Regions from separate parts of the Blastomonas sp. CCH9-A1 genome, predicted to be linked through region 1. Evidence: riboswitches for the same ligand, from Rfam matches in the RefSeq annotation. Region 1 holds a riboswitch; the other holds the start of a gene.
The links. Region 1 has a riboswitch for cobalamin ahead of AX725_RS19290 (TonB-dependent receptor plug domain-containing protein). Riboswitches for the same ligand answer to the same signal wherever they lie in the genome.
Positions count from the first base shown of each region.

Region 2: linked by a shared signal. The riboswitch ahead of AX725_RS13490 (TonB-dependent receptor plug domain-containing protein) and the one ahead of AX725_RS19290 (TonB-dependent receptor plug domain-containing protein) in region 1 are both predicted to bind cobalamin.

Region 1 is NZ_LSHM01000071.1:43,125-49,855, reverse strand. It holds partial or broken gene traF (conjugal transfer protein TraF) at 1-280, opposite strand, end outside; partial or broken gene AX725_RS20705 (S26 family signal peptidase) at 339-818, opposite strand; gene AX725_RS19310 (TrbI F-type domain-containing protein) at 805-1,392, opposite strand; gene AX725_RS19305 (lytic transglycosylase domain-containing protein) at 1,402-2,283, opposite strand; gene AX725_RS21730 (DUF7146 domain-containing protein) at 2,471-3,307, shown strand; gene AX725_RS21350 (hypothetical protein) at 3,218-3,619, opposite strand; cobalamin riboswitch at 3,732-3,974, shown strand; gene AX725_RS19295 (hypothetical protein) at 4,192-4,653, shown strand; cobalamin riboswitch at 4,711-4,953, shown strand; gene AX725_RS19290 (TonB-dependent receptor plug domain-containing protein) at 5,169-6,731, shown strand, end outside.
Region 2 is NZ_LSHM01000043.1:65,443-72,173, forward strand. It holds gene AX725_RS13480 (FecCD family ABC transporter permease) at 1-736, opposite strand, end outside; gene AX725_RS13485 (ABC transporter substrate-binding protein) at 733-1,665, opposite strand; gene AX725_RS13490 (TonB-dependent receptor plug domain-containing protein) at 1,773-3,665, opposite strand; cobalamin riboswitch at 3,817-4,005, opposite strand; gene AX725_RS13495 (thiolase family protein) at 4,082-5,278, opposite strand; gene AX725_RS13500 (prepilin peptidase) at 5,386-6,189, shown strand; gene acs (acetate--CoA ligase) at 6,186-6,731, opposite strand, start outside.

The DNA of each region.
Region 1 (6,731 bases):
CATCGTCGGCCGCCATCACGCCGTAGCCGATCGGAATCGGCTTGCGTGTCTGGGTGTCGAAAAGGACCAGCGCCGGCACAGCTCCGCCCTGCAGACCCATGCGCTGGTACTGGCCGCTATCGACGACATAATTGGGGAACGCTTCGTTGGGTCCGCCATCCATCGAGACCGCGAGAACCTCGAGCCCATAGGTGTCGGACAGCGCCCGCATTACCGGCGAAAAGGTTCGGCAAGCCGAGCAGGATGAGGAGTAGAAATAGAAGACCCCGTAGCGCTCGGTAGCGGCTGTCGAACCCGTCCTTGTGCGGTGTGCCTGCAAAAATGCAGCCTTCCGGCACAACCCCGAGCGGGCCAGCGGCAAGACGATCGCCGCGCTTCGTCATCGGTTTGATGGTCGCCACACGCTTGCCGTTGACGTGCACATCATTCCCGATGCGCGTCACCATGTCGCCCGGCAGACCAAGAGCGATCTTGGTGAAAGCCGCCGGCTTCGCCCCAAAATACTTGACCGTAATGGGATCATGACCGGGATGGAAAACCACATAGTCCCCGCGCACCGGAAAACGCCTGGCCTCGACCACGAACGCCCAGTTCGGGAGCGAGTCCGTCACGTTGATCATCAACGCGTGGTTCTCGCTCCACTTCGAAGCTGCGCTGAGGGCACCTGCAACGAGACAGACAGCAGCGATCGCCACAAGCCTGCCACCGGTCGAAAGGCGTCTGGTCGCACCTGTCTTCACAGGGGGCTCACTGTCCGACAAAAGCCGAGCAAACCCCTTGCGTTGAGCCGAACGAGGGAGCGGATCAGGGTTTGCCATCGCGCTGACGCCCCTGATTGGCAGCCATGAAGGCCTGCATCTCTTGTTCAACGCGGGCCGCCTGACCCTGGGGAGCGGCGCCAAGCGCTTGGGCGGGTTGGGGACGCGGAACCTTTGCGTAAACGGCAGTCTTCACGCTCTGCGTGACGTCGGGAACCTCGCCGCCCACGATCGCCTCATGAACGAGCACGACTTTCCCGGACTTCGACAGGCCAGATACAGTCTCATCAAGCGCTGCCATGAAGACAGCGGTCTGCCGCGCAGCAGTCTGCTCGTCGGCATTCGAGCGTGCCTGTGCCTGGAGATAATCCCCGATGATGCCCTGCAGCTGAAGCTGGACGAATTCCTGCTGCCCTGCCCCCTGTGCGGCAACACTCTTGGTCACCCAGGCCCCCCAGACAAAGGTCGCCGCAGCGCCCGCGAACAGGAGGATTTCACGAGCCGACAGCGCGGCAAAGCGACTGCGACGTCTGACCTGTGAGGCCTTTGCCGAAGCGGGTGGCTGCGCTGGCAGCTCAACTACCTCAAGGGCGCGCCAGTCATCCTGGCAATCAGCGTGTACTATGCTTGGCACGTCGGTTTCTCAGTGTTCTGGGACGTCTGATCGTCCATCGAATGAGGCAAGCATTACCCTGCGAAACGGATTGGGCGCGGGAAGTGCTGCCGAAGTCAGCGACACGCCGCCGGTCGAATTCGGAATGCCAATTGAGCCCATGATCGTACGCACATAGTTGCGGGTCTCACGAAACGGCGGGATACCGCCAAATTGGTCCACGCGTCCCGGGCCTGCATTATAGGCAGCCAGTGCAAGCTCCCATGTCCCGAAGCGATCCAACTGCTCGCGCAGATACCGCGCGCCGCCGACAAGGTTTTGCCGCACATCCCAAGGGTCGGTGACACGCAGATATTGGGCCGTACCGGGCATAAGCTGAGCCATGCCCATCGCACCGGCACTGCTTCGGGCGAAGGGACGATATCTGCTTTCCTGCGCCAGCAAGGCGTCAAATAGAACAACGGGCACGCCGGCATCGCAAGCGACGTCGACGATCAGGTTGAAATAGGCGGTCCGGCGAGCCTGAGCATCGCCGCTGATACCATATCGCGGGAAGAAGCTGCGGGACTGGCAGAGTGGGTCATCCTGCGAAGGGCGGAATGGTGAAGAAGCAGGGCTCATGAATGATGCACCTGCCCGCATCCACGAAGGAACAGCGGGACGCGCGGCATAGGGATTGATCGTGAAGCTGTGAGGGACCAACTCAAAGTCGCCGTGCAACTCTGGTGAAAACGCATCCACTGGAGCCGGAGGCACTTCCACTGATTGCTCGAGATCGACCGCCCCGCGCAACTGTGGGCGGAGCACAGCAAAATCCGGTTTTGCCTCTGGCACAAACACGTCGAGCATGGCTTCGCGCGCCGATGATGGCGTCGGCGTCAAAGCGACCAGCAAAAATAGAAGATTTTTCATGACCACACCTTTCGGCGTGGTTCGGATATCGCCCCACTTTTCTAAATGAACAGGCGGCGCATGGCAATCGCCCAGAATCTGGCATCGCACAGACGAAAGCGGCGTTGGCCATCGCGAGCCGTGCCGGAGAAGGTCGGGTCGATCCAGAGGGGAAAGATGGTGAGGCTGAGCTGAGAGGAGCGAGTTTATGCTAGTTGCGCTCAAACCCACCCAGGAGACCATCGACATCGTTGCTGCGCTGAAGGGCCGTTGGCACGGTTCCTACGCGATGTGCATCTGCCCTGCGCATGCAGACCGAACGCCGTCACTTTCAGTCCGGCAGGGCGAGCGGGGTATTCTGGTCCACTGTTTTGCGGGATGCCGCAGCGAGGATGTCCTGCGCGAAATCGGTCGGACCAAACCGATCCTGAATTCCTCTGCCCCAAGCTATCAGCCAGAACGAACTGCGCCAAACGTCAGAAGGATATGGGATCAGGCCACGGAGATCCGCGGAACGCTCGGTGAAGTCTACCTTCGGTCGCGGCGGCTGCCAATCGACCTCCCCGACTTACGCTTCCATCCGCGGTGCCCATTCGGCCGCAAGCCTAAGACCACCTTCCGGCCCGCGATACTGGTCGGTGTCAGAACCGGGCACCGGATGACGGCCATCCAGCGGATCAGGCTGACCAACGACGGAACATGGCATGATGGCAAATTCATGCTCGGAAAGCCTGAACGGGGCGCGTGGGCACCGCAGTTCGAGGGCGACGTGCTCGCCATTGCTGAGGGCATGGAGGATGCGGCGAGCTATACTCAGATCAAAGGAGTCCCTTGCTGGGCAGCACTCGGGAATAAGCGTCTCGCGCTAATCAACGTTCCGGACCAAGTTGGCACCCTTTACATCGCCGCGGACAACGATGGTCCAGGCCGATACGCTGCAATGGCGGCAGTTGGATCACATAACATACCAGAAAGGCAGCTCTTGCGTGATCCGCCGCCAAGGCCTTTCCACGATTGGGCAGAAGCTCAGAGCCATATCCGTTAAATGAACATCAGGCTGAGTGTCGGCGATGAAGATCGGGCGCGAGGCACCGACAAACGCTGTAAGCTGTTGAACGAGCCATTCGGAAACATACCGCAAACTTGCCGGTCGAATTTCAGCATCGATATGCAGTTCCGACTTCCGCCGTCGAAGTTCATAGGCCACACCATCATAGAAAACGGATCGGTCCATTGAGGAACCCGTTTCAAGCAGTGCAGCGAAACTACGCAGACCGATTACTTGCATCTTTCCCACTACAAAGCTTGCGGGATTATCAATCGCGTCAATTCGATTTATGGCGAACCATTTGCCCATGAAATCTCGGATTTTCGGTGATGGGGCCAAAGGAAAACGCTATCACTTCAAGACACAGCTTGGTTTTATCCTGTATGTCAATTATACTGCCGCTGACTTCGGTTAAAATCCGTTGTCAACAGATCGCGCCGGTGCCCGAGAGGGTTTAATTCGGGAACACGGTGAGGAGCGGCTTTTGCTGATCCGAGTCCGAGGCTGTCCCTGCAACTGTAAGCGGCGAGCGCGATGCACATCGCTTCCACCTTCGGGCGGGAGCAGCCACTGGGCCGGACGCTAAGTCATGCGGGGCCTGGGAAGGCCGTGCATCAAGCTGTGACCCGCGAGCCAGGAGACCTGCCGGCGCTTGGTCGCTCTTGCTGCGGTCCAGGGGATGGCCATGGCACGGTAAACCTCCGTCTGAGCGACGAATCGATGTGACTGGGTCTTTCAGCGGCCCCGGCGCTGCGGGCGCGCGCCAGGAGAAAGCTGCTGACCACCTCACGTGGCGACTTGGTCTTGGTTCGTGGCGTCCGGACCGGAGACACCTGCAATGCAAATGTCATATAGTGCCTGACGTTATGGCAATCCGCCGCTTGGTCACCCTCAAGAAAGACAATGACCATTTGGTCGTAGAGGTAGACCTCGATGGGCCGATGCCGATTGGCCTTGTGGTCCATAAGGGCGAGCGCGACGCTACCATGCGGCTACTCATGGCGAAGAGTGGCAGCGCAATCGACAAACCCGGAAGAGTTTGCAGATTTCAACCCGATCAGTTGGGCTCTGCTGAAATGCTTGTCGATGAGCTTCGCGACAGGCTCCGCCGGATCGCTTCGAAACCCCTTAGTCTCAAGCAGATTGAGAAGCTGTTGTCGCTCACCCCCGCCGAACGCAACCGGTGGTCGAAAGATGGCCGACTGCAAATTTCCGGGACATCCAAAATACGCCGAGGGGACAACCTCATTTCGCTCGCGACCTATAATGTGGATGCGGTGGAACGGTTGCTTGAAAATCCTGCCATCGTTGAGGCTTGGCGTCGTTCCGATGCCAGTCGTTAAGGGATTGGCTTTCGGGCGACTTTCGACTAGTGGATCAACGTCAACGGTTTAAGACCGTTGTCAACAGATCGCGCCGGTGCCCGAGAGGGCTTAATTCGGGAACACGGTGAGGAGCGGCCTTGGCTGATCCGAATCCGAGGCTGTCCCTGCAACTGTAAGCGGCGAGCGCGATGCACATCGCTTCCACCTTCGGGCGGAAGCAGCCACTGGGCCTTACGCTTGTCCAAGCGCGGCCTGGGAAGGCCGTGCATCAAGCTATGACCCGCGAGCCAGGAGACCTGCCGGCGTTTGGTCGCTCTTGCTGCGGTCCAGGGGATGGCCATGGCACGGTAACCTCCGTCTGAGCGACGAACCATTGCGGCTGGGGCCGCAGGGTTAGTCCTGCGCGGGTGAATTGTGCCCACTCGCGTTGGCCTGGCCGACCGTTCGTGCGCTCTCCCGACTCGCCTTGGGAGTTGATGGATCCGGTTGCCCCTTTTCGTCGCGCAGTTGCTCGGCACCAAGGGGGTATCCCGATGAAGAAACCTGTTCTCGTATCCACGTTTGCGCTGGCGCTAGCCAGCTGCCCGGCCTTCGCGCAGTCGAACCCGGGACAGCCTACAACCAATGACAGCGGAGAAACCATTGTCGTGACGGCGTCACGGTCCGGTGAGGCCGTGGCCGTAAACAAGCTCGGTGCGTCGGTGACGGTACTGGACAGCGAAGCGTTGGAGCAGCGCCAGACCCGGATTGTTTCGGACATTCTGCGCGATGTGCCGGGCGTTGCCGTGAGCCGCACCGGCGCTGCTGGCGGCCTCACCCAGCTCCGGCTTCGCGGCTCCGAGGGCAACCACGTCCTCGTTCTGATTGACGGTATAGAAGCTTCGGACCCGTATTTTGGCGAGTTCGATTTCGCCACTCTCATTGCCGATCCCGAAGCCCGCGTTGAAGTCCTGCGAGGGCAGCAGTCCTCGCTTTACGGTTCGGACGCGATCGGCGGCGTTATCCAGTATCTGACATTGACCGGGAAGGAGGCTCCGGGGGTCAGCTTGCGCGCAGAGGGCGGCAGCTTCAACACCTTCACCGGAAGCGCGCGTGCTGGCGGAGTGTCTGGCGATCTCGATTATGCTGTGTCTGGCGCTTACTATCACACCGGCGGCTATCCCACGGCACGAAATGGCAGCAGGGATGTCGGCTCCGACATCGCAGGCCTTTCGGCCAAGCTCATCTGGTCGCCGTCCGAAACCTTCAAACTGACCGGCGTTGCCCGCTACAGCTTCACGGAAGCCGATACCAACAACAGCGAGAACAATCCGGCGAGCCCGCTATTCGGATTCACCGTCGACAGCCCCGGCGTGTTCTTCAGAAACAAGGCCTTCTATGGTCTTGTGAGAGCTGAACTGATCGGGCTCGACGGCCGCTGGACGAACGCAGTGACAGGGCAAGTCGCGTTGAGCGAGCGCAAGGGCTTCGACGCTGCGGGCTTCGATTACGGCAACAAGGGTAACCGCTACAAAGGCTCGTTCGAATCGAGCCTGCGGCTGGGCACCGACGCCATCCGGCATCGCCTGACCGCCGCAATCGACGTCGAGCGCGAAGAATTCCAGAACACCACACCGTCATCCTTCGCGTTTCAGGGAAAAAGATCGACCGACAATGTCGGGATTGTCGGGCAGTATGAACTGCTGATCAACGACGCATTCTCTTTTGGTGCATCGATCCGCCATGACGAAAATGATCGCTTTGATGACCCCACAACTTGGCGGGTTCAAGGCAGTTATTCGCTCCCGACTGGTACCCGTGTTCGCGGTGCCTATGGAACGGGGGTCAAGAATCCGGGCTATTTCGAGCTCTATGGATTTTCCGATGGCCGCTATATTGGCAACCCTAACCTGAGGCCCGAGAAGTCGGAAGGGTGGGAAGCCGGCATCGAGCAAAGCTTCAGCGATGGCAAGGCCACCATAAGCGCGACCTATTTCGATAGCCGCCTGAAGGACGAAATTTTCACGACCTTCCCCGCTCCGACCTTCATAGCGACGCCATCAAACCGTGCAACTTTGTCGAAACAGCATGGCATTGAGGTGGCCCTTGCCGCCCGT
Region 2 (6,731 bases), on a different contig from region 1:
CGCCGGTCGCCAGCCCTGCGCCGAGCACGACCAGCATCCGCTGGCGCGCGACATCAAGCCCGACGCCGGCCGCCGCTTCCTCACCCAGCGCCAGTGCTGTCAGCCCGCGCCGCGCCGCTATCAGCAGCGCTGCCCCGGCAGCAATGAACGGGGCGCTGAGCGCGAGATCATCGAGGCTGCGATTGGCGACCGACCCCATCATCCAGGTGACCATATCGGCCAGCGTGAACGGGTTGGGAGCAAGGTTCATCAGCAGCGACATGATCGCCCCCGAGAAGCTGGAAATGCCGACCCCGACCAGAATCAGCGTCACCACCGACCGGGTACGCGGCGCCGCCCAGGCGATGATCGCGGTCGCCGCCAGCGCGCCGGCAATCGCCGCCAGCGGCAGCGCGAACGGCATGAGGGCTGCAAGCCCGTAAAACAGCGCCACGGTCGCAAACAGCGCCGCCATCGCGGAAACGCCGAGCACGCCGGGCTCTGCCAGCGGATTGCGGAGCAGGCCTTGCAGCGCCGCGCCGCTCAGCCCCAATGCGCCGCCTGCGACCAGCGCCGCGAGCGCCCGCGGCAGCCGTACCTGCCACACGACGAGCATGTCGCCCGGCTCGCCCATGCCCAGCAAAGCCGCCGCCATGCGCGCGGGCGGCAGCGGGACAGATCCAAGCAGACAGGCCGCGACCAGCGCGATCACGATCCCGACGACCAGTCCTGGGATCAGCCAGCGTGTGCGGGTCATAGCTGTGCGCCTCTGGCCCGCGCCATCGCCTCGGCGGCGTCGAGCACGAACCAGCCGCCGCACGCGGTCCATGCGCCTTCAAGCCCGATGATTGGATGTTCGCTCGCCGTGCGCATCAACGGATGCCGTGCCGCACTCCACTGATCGGGATTGTAGTCGCGCCGTCCGAACCAGGCGACCGCGACGCGATCAGGCTTTTCATAGGCCAGCCGCTCGAGCGGCAGCGGTTGCCAGCCGGGCTCGGTCTGGAAATTGCGGTATCCGGCGAGTTCGATGAGTTCATGGATCAGCGATCCGGGTCCGGTGGTGACCCCGCCGGGGGTGGCATAGAGCAGGGTTGGGCCGCCTTTTTTATTCATCCTCTCCGCGTTCCCGAGCGAAGTCGAGGGACCTGCGCGCAACCCTGGGCGATCACGTCCCTCGACTTCGCTCGGGACAAACGGATATGGGTGTCTAAGTGCAGCCACCCGCGCATCCATCTCGCGGGCGATCCGCTCGCCCCGCGCCCGCTCGCCCAGCTGTCCGGCGGTCTCGATCAGCACGCGCCGCACGCCCGCCAAATCCTCGGCATAGCCCAGCTGCAACACCGGCACCCCGGCGCGCGCGAAGAACGCACCCGCGTCCGCACCGCCACCATAGCTGCGCACGACCAGATCGGGCTTGAGCACCAGCACGTCCTCGGCGCGCGGGGCAACCTTGGGCATGCCTTTTGCCGTCTCGCGCATATACGAGAAATCGCGCGTGGCATCGGGCGAGAGCGCGAGAATGCGCTCCCGTCCGAGAAGTTTCAGCACATATTGATCCGCGCAATAATCGAGGCTCACGACCCGCATCGCCCGAACCGGAGGTTCGAGTGGTGCGGGTGTCGCGGCCTTGCCCAGCGAGCAGGCGGTGAGGATGCTGCACATGGCGAGCAACAAAGCGCCCACCCCCAACCGTTTGTCCCGAGCGTGTCGAGGGACCTTGCACAACCGATGCGCGCACGTCCCTCGACTTCGCTCGGGACAAACGGAGAAAGGGGGGAGAACCCTTGACATCACATCTTCAACCTGACCCCCGCATAGCCCGCACGTCCGGGCACGCCATAATTGAACGCGGTCTGGTACGCCTCGTCAAACAGGTTTTCGACCCGGCCATAGACTTCCAGATTGTCCGAGATGCTCCAGCTAGCGCGCAGATCGACGCGGACATAGCTGTCGAGCCGCACGGTGTTGGCGACATCGTCGAACGTGTCGCCGACCATCAGGAAGGTCGCGCCCAGCGCCGGCCCCCAGGGGGATTTCCAGTCGACAAGCACCGAGGCGCTGTCCTTGGCGCGCCGCGCGAGCCGGTTTCCGAAATTGACCCGGCCCGAAAAGTCCGCTTCGCGCGAGCGGTTCTCGGTATCGACCAGGCTGTACTGTGCCTGCACGGTGAAATTGGGCACCGGCTGCATCCACAGGCCAAGCTCCACGCCTTGCGCCCGCGCCGCCGCAATATTCTCGAGGCTGAACGTCGCCGAAGAAAAGACGATAAGGTCCTCGGTATTGCGGCGGAACCAGGTCGCCTGCGCGCGGAGCTTGCCGTCGATCAGCGACTGTTCGATCCCCGCATCATAGCTGCGCGCTGTTTCGGGGCGCAGATCGGGATTGCCGAATGCGGCGAGTTGCTCGCTGAGCGCCGGGGCGCGGAAACCCTCGGCATAGGTCGCGCGGATCACGGTATCGCCGTCATTGGGCGTATAGGCGATATTGCCGCCCAGGCTGGTCTTGCTGCCGAACACCTGCTGGTCGTCGACGCGCACCCCGCCGGTGACGGTCAGCCCCTTGAGCGGTCGCACGATGGCCTGGCCGTAATAGCTGGTCATGTGCACGTCACTGACATCGGGCGCAGTGTTGAACGAGGGGAAGAAGGTGCTCGCCTCGCTCTGCTCGTGCTCGACGCCGAACACCAGCGTCAGCGCATCGGCCACGTCGGCCACGCCCTGATATTCGAACCGGTCGAGCGTGCCCTTGGCGCGCGCGGGGTTGAACGATCCGGGTGTCGGATCGGTGGTCACGCGCTTGATGTCGGTGCGGGTATAGGCGATGCGGTTGCGGAAACGACCGTTGAACAGCGCCACGTTCAGCCCGGCATAGCCGACGAACTGGCGGCTGTCGGTCACGGGCAGTGTATCGGCAGGCGGGTTATCGAATTCGGCCTCGCCATCGGTATAGAAGCCGCGCAGATCGAGGCTGATCGCATCGCTGAACGCGACGCGCAGCTTGCCGTTGAGCGTCAGGTTCTTGAACCCGTCCTTCTCGGTGGCACCATTGCGCTCATCCGAAGCGCTGATGCCATCGGTGCGGAAATAGCTCCCGCCGAGACTTCCCGAAACGATTCCGGTCTTGCCCGACACGCTGGCGACCAGTTGGCCGGTGTCGCGATAGCCATATTCGCCGCGCGCATTGGCCTGCAGCCCCTCGCTCGGCTCGATCGTGGTGATGTTGATGACGCCGCCGATCGCCTGGCTGCCCCAGATCACCGAATTGGGTCCACGCAACACCTCGACCGACCCGATATTGCCGGTCAGGATCGAGCTGAAATCGAACGCGCCCGAGGGCGATGACGGATCATTGATGCGCACGCCATCGACCAGCACCAGAGTCTGCGAGCTGTCGCCGCCGCGGATGAACACGCTGGTTGTACCGCCGGGGCCGCCGTTGCGCGCAACGCTGATGCCGGGCAGCGTCTGCAGCACGTCGCTCAGCACCTGGGTCTGGCGGCGGTCGAGCTCGGCCTTGTCGACCACGGTGATCGACTGGCCGGTCTCGCTCCGCTTCTGGACGATGCGACTGGCGGAGACGACGATATCGTCGTCCTGGTCGTCGGTGGCAGACTGCGCATGGAGCGGCGTGGCCACGGCCAGAGCAAGCGCGGACACGGTGAAACTGCGGATGAATTTGGACACGGTTTTCCCTCAGCCCCAGCCGCCGCCGAAGCGGAAGGGCAGATGAACGACATTAAGGCCCGCCGGGATCGCTCCCGGACGCGACTATGGCCTGTGGCATGTCGTTACGAAGGAAAAAACTTTCCCATCCGAACAGGCTGGACCCGGCCCCCGGATGAACGACGCGATGGCAGGTCTCCTGGCTCGTCGATCATCGCCTCGGGCCGTCTTCCCGGGATCGCTCCCAGTGACATAGTGGCCGTCGGCTCCCGACTGACAGTTGCGGGCACAGCGCCGGATTTGCACCGGCTTCCCTCTTCGCCCCCCGGCTAAGGGAGGAACCATCTGGATGCGCAATTGCTGGATTTGGGCAGGCTTGTCAATCCGGCCTTACAAAAGCCCCGGCCTGCCCTGCTGACAGGCCGGGCTTCAGGGGATCAGATCAGCTCGACCGCAACCGCCGTCGCCTCGCCGCCGCCGATGCAGAGCGATGCGAGACCGCGCTTGCCGCCATGTGTCTGCAGGGCGGAAACCAGCGTGGCGATGATTCGCGCACCGCTCGCGCCGATCGGGTGGCCAAGTGCGGTCGCGCCGCCATGCACGTTGATCTTGTCGTGCGGGATGCCGAGGTCGCGCATCGCGATCATCGACACGCAGGCGAACGCCTCGTTGACCTCGAACAGGTCGACATCGTCGACGCTCCAGCCCGCCTTTTCCAGCGCCTTGCGGCTGGCATCGACCGGCGCGGTGGTGAAGCGCGCCGGCGCGTGCGCGTGGGCGGCGTGCGACACGATCCGCGCGACGGGCTTGAGGCCCAGCCTGTCGGCCACGCTCTGGCGGGTCAGAACCAGCGCCGCTGCACCGTCGGAGATCGACGAGGCATTGGCAGCGGTGATCGTGCCGTCCTTGGCAAACGCCGGCTTCAGGCTCGGGATCTTCGACGCGTCGCCCTTGAGCGGCTGTTCGTCCTTGTCGATCGTCTCGGTGCCCTTGCGACCGGTGATCTCGACGGGGACGATCTCGCGGTCGAAGCCGCCCGAGCTCTGCGCCTTCTGTGCGCGGGTCAGCGAGGCGATGGCATAATCGTCCTGGTCCTGGCGGGTGAACTGATATTCGCCTGCGGTTTCCTCGGCAAAGCTGCCCATCGCGCGGCCGGGTTCATACGCGTCCTCGAGTCCGTCAAGGAACATGTGATCCATCACCCGGTCATGGCCAATGCGCGCGCCGCCGCGATGCTTGGTGAGCAGATAGGGCGCATTGGTCATGCTCTCCATACCACCTGCCACCAGCAGATCGACCGAGCCCGAGGCCAGCGCCTCTGCCCCCATGATCGTCGCCTGCATGCCGCTCCCGCACATCTTGTTGACCGTGGTCGCCTCGACCGATTGCGGCAGGCCGGCCTTGAGCGCGGCCTGGCGCGCCGGGGCCTGGCCTAGCCCAGCCGGCAGCACGCAACCCATATAGATGCGCTCGATCGCATCGCCCGAAACCCCAGCCCGCTCGACCGCCGCCTTGACGGCAGTCGCGCCGAGATCGGTGGCGCTGGCGCCCGAGAGCGAACCCTGGAAGCTGCCCATCGGCGTGCGCGCATAGGAGACGATGACGACGGGATCGGCGGCGGAAAATGCGGTCATGGCATGAGTCCCTTTTCGAATGTGGTGAAAGCGCCTTCCCCTAGGGCCAGCGCGATTGCAAGAGGCTTGGAGTACAAAGCGCTTGGCCTGTCTCGGGGCGAGCCGCTATGCGCAAGGGCGCTGCCGATCCCCGGCATTGGGCCAATTTCGTTATGTATGCGCCGCTGCTCGACCATCCGGTGATCGCGCCCCTTGCAGCGGCAATCCTTGGCGCAATCTTCGGCAGCTTTATCGGCGCACTGGTGGTGCGCTGGTCCGCGGGGCGATCGATCCTGACCGGGCGGTCGCAATGCGATGCTTGCGGTGCGCAGCTCAAGCCATGGCAGCTCGTACCCGTCCTGTCCTATCTTTTGCTGCGCGGACAATGTGCAGCATGCGGCGCACGGATCGGCTGGCAAAGCCTGGCGATCGAGCTTGGTGCCGCGGCGATTGGTGCGGTGTCGCTGACGCTGCATCCCGGGGCGCAGGGCCTGGCCATCGCCGCGTTGGGCTGGCTGCTGCTGCCGCTCGCGCTGCTCGATCTGCGCCAGTACTGGCTGCCGCAGCCGCTCACCGCTGCGCTGGCGCTGGGCGGACTGGCGAGCGCAGCATGCGGCATCGCGCCCGACTGGAGCAGCCGCCTGATCGGCGCAGGCGCGGGTTTCGTCGGGCTTTGGCTGATCGCGCTGCTCTATCGGTTGACGCGCGGGCGCGAGGGGCTAGGCGGCGGTGATCCGCTGCTGCTCGGAGCAATCGGGCTGTGGCTCGGCTGGCAGGCGCTGCCACTCGTGCTGCTGATCGCCAGCGGCCTCGGGCTTGCCGTCGCGCTGGTGCTGCAGCGGCGCGGCCATGATCTCGACGCCGCCACCCGCTTCCCGCTCGGCACGCTGATGGCGCTTGCCGCCTGGCCGGTGGCGCTGCTCGGCCCTTAGACCGAACCGCGTCCGGCAATCAGCGCGTCGACCACGGAAGGGTCGGCAAGCGTGCTGGTATCGCCGAGCGAACCGAACTCGTTCTCCGCGATCTTGCGCAGGATGCGCCGCATGATCTTGCCGCTGCGCGTCTTGGGCAGCGCCGGCGTGAAATGCAGATGGTCGGGCGTGGCGATCGGGCCGATCTCCTTGCGCACCAGTGCCTTCAGCTCCCCGGCCAGCGCTTCGTCGGCCTCCTCGCCGACGTTCAGCGTGACATAGCAATAGATGCCCTGCCCCTTGATGTCGTGCGGAAAGCCGACCACAGCAGCTTCGGCAACGCGCGGGTGCAGCACCAGCGCGCTTTCGACCTCGGCCGTGCCCATGCGATGGCCCGAGACGTTGATGACATCGTCCACGCGGCCGGTGATGCGGTAATAACCGTCTTCATCGCGCTTGCAGCCATCGCCTGTGAAATATTTGCCCTTATAGGTGCTGAAATAGGTCTGCACGAAACGCTCGTGATCGCCATAGACGGTGCGCGCCTGGCCGGGCCAGGAGGC